One region of the Nonomuraea salmonea genome, then DNA from elsewhere that is predicted to be linked to it. Evidence: predicted binding sites of a transcription regulator. Region 1 holds the regulator's gene; the other holds the start of a gene.

Region 1 (4,192 bases):
ATCACGTCGACGCCGGCCTCGGTCATCATCTCGACCGCCAGCTCGCCCCTGTCGCCCTTGGGCAGCCCCTGGACGACCACCAGCCGGGGCCGCGGCGGCTCGACGTCGTAGCGGTGCAGCACCTCGAGCCGCAGCGCGTCCTTCAGCGCCTCGCGTACGACGCACTCGGCCACCCCGCCCGCCCCGTCGGTGAGGTCGACCCGCTCACCGGCGCGCAACCGGCGTACGGAGGCCGCGTGCCGCCCCTCGGGGCCGTCGAGCGTCAGCTCGGGCCCTTCGAGGTGCGCGCTCAGGAAGACCGGAGCCGTCACCGGCCGTTGAACGCGTCACGCAGGCGGGAGAAAAAACCCTGCTGGCCCGGTGCGAACTTGCCAGGCGGGCGCTCCTCACCTCGCTGCCTGGCCAGCTCGCGCAGCAGCTCTTCCTGAGCCGCGTCGAGACGGCTCGGCGTCTCGACGTTGACGTGGATGAGCAGGTCGCCCCTGCCGGACTCGTTGAGCCGCTGGACGCCTCTGCCGTACATGGTGATGACCTGGCCCGACTGCGTGCCGGGCCGGACGTCGATCTCCTCGGCGCCGTCGAGGGTCTCGACGGTCAGCACGGTGCCGAGCGCGGCGGCCGTCATCGGGATCTGGACGGTGCAGTGGAGGTCGTCGCCGCGCCGTTCGAAGATCTCGTGGGGCCGCTCGACGATCTCGAGGAACAGGTCGCCGGGCGGGCCGCCGCCCGGGCCGACCTCGCCCTCGCCGGCGAGCTGGATGTGGGTGCCGTCCTCGACGCCCGCGGGGATGCGGACCTTGATCGTACGGCGGGTGCGCACCCGGCCGTCGCCGGAGCACTCCTGGCAGGGGTTGCGGATGATGGTGCCGAAGCCGCCGCACTGCGGGCAGGGCCGCGAGGTCATGACCTGGCCCAGGAAGGACCGTGTCACCTGGGAGATCTCGCCGCGCCCGCTGCACATGTCGCAGGTGTCGGGGTGGGTGCCGGGCGCGGTGCCGGCGCCGTGGCAGATGTCGCACAGCACGGCCGTGTCGACGGCCAGCTCGCGGGTCGTGCCGAACGCCGTCTCGCGCAGGTCGAGCTCGACCCTGATGGTGGCGTTGCGGCCCCTGCGGGCACGTGAGCGGGGCCCCCTGGCACCGGTGGCGGTGCCGAAGAAGGCGTCCATGATGTCGCTGAACGGGAAGCCCGCTCCGAAGCCTCCCGCGCCGGCGCCCGCTCCCGCGCCGCCGCCGAAGGGGTCGCCACCCAGGTCGTACATCTGGCGCTTGTTCGGGTCGGACAGCACCTCGTAGGCCTGCGTGATCTCTTTGAACCGCTCCTGCGTGTCAGGATCGGGGTTCACGTCAGGGTGCAGCTCTCGGGCGAGCCGGCGATACGCCTTCTTGATCTCGTCCTGACTCGCGTCACGGCGCACCCCGAGGGTGGCGTAGTAGTCGCTGTTTGCCACTTATCGACCTCTTATGATGCAGCCAGGATCTGGCTGACGTAGCGTGCCACCGCGCGTACGGCGCCCATCGTCACGGGATAGTCCATCCTGGTCGGCCCCAGAACGCCGAGCCGGGCCAGTTGGTTGTCGCCAGAACCGTATCCGGTCGCGACGATGGATGTGCCCCTCAGGTAGGGGTTTTCCGAGCCGATGCGCACGGTGAGCGCGGACGGGGTGTCTGAGGTTGTCTCGCCGAGCAGCCGCATGAGGACGACGTGCTCCTCAAGCGCCTCCAGCACGTCGCGCAGGCCGGTGGCGAAGTCGGCGCCGGCGAGGTTGGCCGCGCCGGCGAACACGATCTTCTCGTCGTGCCGCTCGACCAGCGTCTCGAGCAGCACTGAGAGGATCGTCGCCGCGGCGGGCCGGTCTTCGACCGGGAGTCTTTCCGGCAGGTCGGCCACCAGCTCGGGCACGCTGCTCAGGCCGCAGCCGTCGAGGCAGGCGTTGAGCACGGCGCGCAGGTTGGCGATGCGGTGGTCCTCCACCACTTCGGGCAGCTCCACCACGCGCTGCTCGACGCGGCCGGTGTTGGTGATCAGCACGAGCATGACCCGCCGGTCGGTCAGCGGGACGAGCTCGACGTGCCGGACCGTCGAACGGTTGAGCGTCGGGTATTGCACGACCGCCACCTGCCTGGTCAGCTGCGCGAGCAGCCGGACCGTGCGGGTGACGACGTCGTCGAGGTCGACCGCGCCGGCGAGGAACGTCTCGATCGCCCGCCGCTCGGCCCCCGACAACGGCTTGACCTGCGAGAGCCGGTCGACGAACAGGCGATAGCCCTTGTCCGTCGGCACGCGGCCCGCGCTGGTGTGGGGCTGGGTGATGTAGCCTTCCTCTTCCAGCGCGGCCATGTCGTTCCTGACCGTCGCCGGGGAGACCTTCAGATTGTGACGCTCGGCCAGCGCCTTGGAGCCCACCGGTTCGTTGGTGGACACGTAGTCTTCGACAATGGCCCGGAGCACCGCCAGCTTCCGATCGTCGAGCACGTGCTCACCTCCTGCCTCTGTCCCTTACAGGAACGTGGTGTCTAGCACTCTGTGTTCCCGAGTGCCAAGTGTACGGCTCTCGCCCACAAGGTGCGATAACACCGCGTCCCAACTGCTGTCTGGCTTCCTGTGAGCGACAGGCCCCACACTTGCCCTCATGACCGACGATTCCCGGCCCCCGGCGTACGGCCCGCCGCCAGGCTACGGTCCGCCCCAGTACGGACCGCCCCCACAGGGACAGCCGCCGCAGGGACCACCCCAGTACGGGCAACAGCCTCCGTTCGGACAGGGGCCACCGCAGTACGGTGACCCCGCTCAGTTCGGCCCGCCATCTCAGTACGGACAATACGGCCAACAGGCCCAATTTCCACCACGAATCGACTCCAAAGCCATAAAGCCCAGCCGCTGGTGGCTGGTGGCCGTCTGGGGCGTGTTCGTGGCCTGCCTGGCGGCCGGCGGCGTGCTGTTCGCCACCGGCCTGGGCGGCGCGACCGACCTGGTGCCCAAGCAGACGTTCGCGTCCGGCGAAAGCGTCACGGTGACGGTCGACCCGGCCGAGAAGCCGGGCGTCTACCTCGCCAGCGACACCGCCGTCACCTACGACTGCTCGATCAGCGGCGAGGCCAAGCTGGCCAAGACCCCCGACCGGCGTACGGTGTCGGCCGGCGACGCCGTGTGGGAGCAGTTCCTGGTGATCAACGCGCCGGCCAAGGGCGACTACCAGCTCACCTGCGTCAACCAGGAGGACGCCACCGTGCGCTACGGCGTCGGCCGCGACTCCTACTCCGTCGTGAACGGCGTCGCCGACGGCCTCATCGCCCTCGTGGCCCTGCCGGGCGCCGGGCTGCTCGCCGCCATCGCCGGCACGATCGTCGTCCTCGTCCGCCGCAGCGGCGCGCGGAAGCGCCTTGCAGTGAGCGGGTGATTTGCTACGGTCCCCGTGTGTACGAGGGCGATGTACTGGCGGGAAATTGGCGGCGGCCGGGCAAGGGCAAGATCCCCAAGGTGCCCGCGGAGCCGGACCTCGTCGTGGAGGACGCCGACAGCGGCTTCTGCGGCGCCGTGGTGGCCTGTGACAAGGAGGCCGTCACGCTGGAGGACCGGTTCGGCAAGCGCCGGCTCTTCCCGCTCGCGCCCGCGGCGTTCCTGCTGGAAGGCCGTCCCGTGACCCTCGTACGCCCCGCCGCCACCGCCCCCACCGGCCCTCGGCGCAGCGCGTCGGGCTCGATCGCCGTCGAAGGGCTGCGGGCCAGGGTCGCCAGGCAGAGCCGCATCTACGTCGAGGGCGTCCACGACGCCGCCCTCGTCGAGAAGATCTGGGGCCACGACCTGCGGGTCGAAGGCGTCGTCGTCGAATACCTCGAAGGCGTCGACCACCTGCCCGCCATCGTCGACGAGTTCGGCCCCGAGCCGGGGCGGCGCCTCGGCGTGCTCGTCGACCACCTGGTGCCCGGCTCCAAGGAGAGCCGGATCGCCGCCGAGATCACCTCGCCCGACGTGCTCGTGGTCGGGCATCCGTTCGTCGACATCTGGCAGGCGGTCAAGCCGTCCGTGCTGCGCATCCCGGCCTGGCCCGACGTGCCGCGCGGGGTGCCATGGAAGGAGGGCGTCATCGCCGCGCTGGGCTGGCGCATGGAGCCCGCGGAGGCGTGGCGGCGCATTCTCGGCGCCGTCTCGACGTACACGGACCTGGAACCGGCGCTGCTCGGCCGGGTCG
Region 2 (4,192 bases), on a different contig from region 1:
CAGCGGGCCGGCTCGACCAGCGCGCGGCGCACGATGCCGACACCGGTCGCCTCGTCGCCCGACAGACCGAGGTCGTCGAGGTCCTTGGAGACGTGGATCAGCGCGGAGCCACCGCCGGAGACGATGCCCTCCTCGATCGCGGCGCGCGTCGCGGAGATCGCGTCCTCGAGACGGTGCTTCTTCTCCTTCAGCTCGACCTCGGTGGCGGCGCCGACGCGCAGCACGCACACACCGCCGGCCAGCTTGGCCAGCCGCTCCTGCAGCTTCTCGCGGTCCCAGTCGGAGTCGGACTGCTCGATGGCAATCTTGATCTCCTTGACGCGGTCCTCGATGGCCTGCGCGTCACCGGCGCCGTCGACGATGGTCGTGGCGTCCTTGGTGACGACGACGCGGCGGGCCGTGCCGAGCACCTCGAGACCGACGTGCTCCAGCTTGAGGCCGACCTCCTCGCTGACGACCTGGCCGCCGGTGAGGATGGCCATGTCCTGCAGCATCGCCTTGCGGCGGTCGCCGAAGCCGGGGGCCTTGACGGCCACCGAGGTGAAGGTGCCGCGGATCTTGTTGGTGACCAGGACGGCCAGGGCCTCGCCCTCGACGTCCTCGGCGACCACGAGCAGCGGCTTCTTCGTCTGGGCGATCTTCTCCAGCAGCGGCAGGAAGTCCGCGATGGAGGAGATCTTGCCCTGGGTGAGCAGGATGTAGGCGTCCTCGAGGACGGACTCCATGCGCTCGGGGTCGGTGACCATGTAGGCCGACAGGTAGCCCTTGTCGAACTGCATGCCCTCGGTGAACTCGAGCTCCATGCCCATGGCGTTGGACTCTTCGACGGTGAGCACACCGTCCTTGCCCACCTTGTCGAACGCCTCGGCGATCAGGTCACCGATCTGCGCGTCCTGCGCGGAGATCGTGGCGACGTTGGCGATCTCCTTCTTGTCGGCCACCTCGCGGGCGGTCGACAGCAGGCGGTCGCTGACGGCCTTGGCGGCCTTGTCGATGCCGCGCTTGAGCGACAGCGGCGAGGCGCCGGCGGCGACGTTGCGCAGGCCCTCGCGGACCATGGCCTGGGCCAGGACGGTCGCGGTGGTGGTGCCGTCGCCCGCGATGTCGTTGGTCTTGGTCGCCACTTCCTTGGCGAGCTGGGCGCCGAGGTTCTCGTAGCGCTCCTCCAGCTCGATCTCACGAGCGATGGTCACACCGTCGTTCGTGATCGTCGGCGCACCGAACTTCTTGTCGATGACGACGTTGCGGCCGCGCGGGCCGAGGGTTACCTTGACGGCGTCCGCGAGGGCGTTCACGCCGCGCTCGAGCGCGCGGCGGGCGTCCTCGTCGAACTCCAGGATCTTCGCCATTGTCTGAAAGTCCTCTCCTAGCGTCGAAAGCCCCGGCCGCCCTCAAGAGCGCCCGGGGCTCGACACATCCGGCCTACTTCTCGATGATCGCGAGAACGTCGCGGGCGGAGAGCACGAGGTACTCCTCGCCGCCGTACTTGACCTCGGTGCCGCCGTACTTGCTGTAGAGGACGATGTCGCCCTCCGAGACGTCGAGCGGAATCCGCTTCTCGCCGTCCTCGTCCCAGTTGCCCGGGCCCACCGCGAGGACCTTGCCCTCCTGCGGCTTCTCCTTGGCGGTGTCCGGGATGACCAGACCGGAAGCGGTGGTCTGCTCGGCCTCAAGCGGCTGAACCACAATGCGGTCGCCGAGCGGCTTAACGGGAACCTTGGTGGCGGTCGTCACGATCGGACCTCCCCTTCAGATTTGAATGATCTAGAAGAGGCGACCAGCTGGGCCTGCCGTCGCGGGTGTCAGACCTGCCTCGTCGCACGTTGGCACTCTCAAGGGGAGAGTGCCAACAGGAAACATATGCAAGAGGGGCTTGACAGTCAACACGAACGCGTCTGCTGAGAGCGATCAGAGCTCGGGAAGAGGCCGTTGACCTGGTCCAGTCTCCCACGTGCACGAATGTTCGCCCCACCGGCCACGCCGCTCCCGCCCGCTCGGACCACGACGCCGACCCGCCCCTACCCACCTGCACACCTCCTACCCGCACCACCTCGCACAGGTCTCCCCGCCCTTAGGACTCCCCCGAGGCGCGTCTCCCCGTCCTGAGGATGGCGGGCGTGGCGCTAACGTCGGGTGACGTGGACCTCGACGCCTTCACGGAGCTGCTGACCCCGCGCGGCCTGCGGGCGCTCGCCGAGGCGGGCGAGCTGGCGGGCGCCGATCCCGTGGCCGCCGCCACGACCCTGCGCAAGACGTACGACGCGGCGCTCACCTCCGCCGCGCTCACCCAGGCGGGGCTGCGGCAGCGGGCAAGGGCCAAGTTCGGCGCGGACGCCGACCGGATGTTCTTCACGCCGCACGGGCTCGAACAGGCCACCCGCACCGAGGTCGCCGCCCACCGCGCCGCCCTGCTGCCCGCCCTGCTGCCCACCCAGGCGCCCGCCCTGCCGCCCGCCCTGCCGCCCTCCGGCGCCCGCGTCGTGGACGCCTGCTGCGGCATCGGGGGCGACCTGCTCGCGCTGGCCCGCGCCGGGTGCACGGTGACGGCGTTCGACACCGACCCGCTGACGGTGGCCGTGGCGCGGGCGAACGCGGAGGCGTTCGGGCTGGGTGAGCGGGTGACGGTCCACGTGGGCGACGCGGCCGAGGTGCGTCCCGAGGAGTACGACGCGCTGTTCGCCGACCCGGCGCGGCGCACGGGCAGGGGCAGGACGTTCGACCCGATGGCGTACTCGCCGCCCTGGCCGGTGGTGCTCGACCTGATCTCACGCGCCCGGCTCGCCTGCCTCAAGGTGGCGCCGGGCATCCCGTACGAGTTCATCCCCGAGGGCGCGCTGGCCGAGTGGGTGTCGTACAAGGGGGAGGTCAAGGAGGCCACGCTGTGGACGGGCGCCGGCGTGACCGCGGGCAGGCGCGCGGCCCTGCTGCCCGGCGGGCACACGCTGACCGCCACCGGCGTCACGGCCGAGGTGGGCCCGCCAGGGCGCTACCTCTACGAGCCCGACGGCGCCGCCATCCGCGCGCACCTCGTCGGCGAGGTGGCCGAGCTGGTCGGCGGGCGGCTGATGGACCCGATGATCGCGTACGTCACGTCCGACGCCCCGGCGGACACCCCATGGGCCGCCAGATACGAAATAGAAGACATCATCCCCTTCTCTCTGAAAAAACTCCGCGCCGCACTCCGCGCCCGACAAATCGGCAATGTCACCATCAAGAAGCGCGGGTCCGCCGTCGACATCGAGCGCCTCCGTGCCGATTTGCGGCTCAGCGGGGAGAACACCATGGTCATCGCCCTGACCAGGATTCTCGACAAACCCTCGGTAATCCTCTGCAAGCCCTCCTCACCTGCCTGAATCGCCAAATTCGGCCATCGAATCGCTTTCCTCGATCTTTCACTTCAGCCCTGACGGACCTTGATCGAAAGGCTAAGGTGGGCGGGCGGGAGTTCTCCCCCTATTGCGGTTAACCGCGTTCTCGCTCTTCAGATATTGAACCGGACCTACCCGACCACTGCGCGGCAGTCCGTCGGCGAGCGAAGGAGCTTTCGGTGGACCATTCCAACCACACCACCCTTCTCCAATCGGGCGCGTACAACGCCGACGTCGTCCCCAAGAGGATGCGGGACCTGCTCGCCCGTGCCGCCCAGGACCACGTCTACGAGCAGCGCACCCAGGGCGCGGTGCTCGACGAGATCCGCCAGCGCCTGGAGGGCATGGAATGGCTGCTGCGGGAGGTCCGCGAGCGGGAGCTGGGCGGGCTGAGCGGGTCCATCGAGGCGGTGAGCGGGCGGCTCGACGAGATCTCCGCCAAGCCGCCGATGTGGGCGGAGGGCCTCGCGCAGCACGTCGAGGCCGTACGCGACCACGTGGACGCCGTGGGCGACAGGGTGAGCGGGGTGGACGCCAGAGTCTCCCCGATCACCGACCTGCCGAGCGTGTGGGCCGACCTCGGCACCGTGGGCGAGAGCGTCGACGAGGCGCTCAGCCGGCTGCAGTCGGTGCTCGACACCACCGACGGCATCACCAAGGGCATGGCCGACTTCGCCGCCACCCTGGCGGGGCTCAACGCCAGCATGGAGGCCGCGGCCGGGCGCTTCACCCGGCTCGACCGGTCGATGGCGGAGCTGACGTCCCGCACCGACCGGGTCGAGGTGGCGGTCTCCGACCTGTCCGAGAGCCTCACCACCCGCCTC

What was found. Region 1 encodes HrcA, which represses chaperone genes, less so after heat shock. Its sites were predicted from a motif close to TTGGCACTCTCNNNNNGAGAGTGCCAA; they were not measured.
Region 2: groES (co-chaperone GroES) is a predicted target of HrcA. The motif match lies at 1,824-1,850, and genes of this name have one in related genera.

Annotation. Positions count from the first base shown of each region.
Region 1 is NZ_JBHMCF010000042.1:89,923-94,114, reverse strand. It holds gene ACFFR3_RS38535 (16S rRNA (uracil(1498)-N(3))-methyltransferase) at 1-311, opposite strand, end outside; gene dnaJ (molecular chaperone DnaJ) at 308-1,450, opposite strand; gene hrcA (heat-inducible transcriptional repressor HrcA) at 1,462-2,475, opposite strand; gene ACFFR3_RS38520 (hypothetical protein) at 2,891-3,400, shown strand; gene ACFFR3_RS38515 (DUF3097 domain-containing protein) at 3,418-4,192, shown strand, end outside.
Region 2 is NZ_JBHMCF010000003.1:1,004,692-1,008,883, forward strand. It holds gene groL (chaperonin GroEL) at 1-1,349, opposite strand, end outside; gene groES (co-chaperone GroES) at 1,423-1,734, opposite strand; gene ACFFR3_RS05720 (THUMP-like domain-containing protein) at 2,139-3,353, shown strand; gene ACFFR3_RS05725 (apolipoprotein A1/A4/E domain-containing protein) at 3,548-4,192, shown strand, end outside.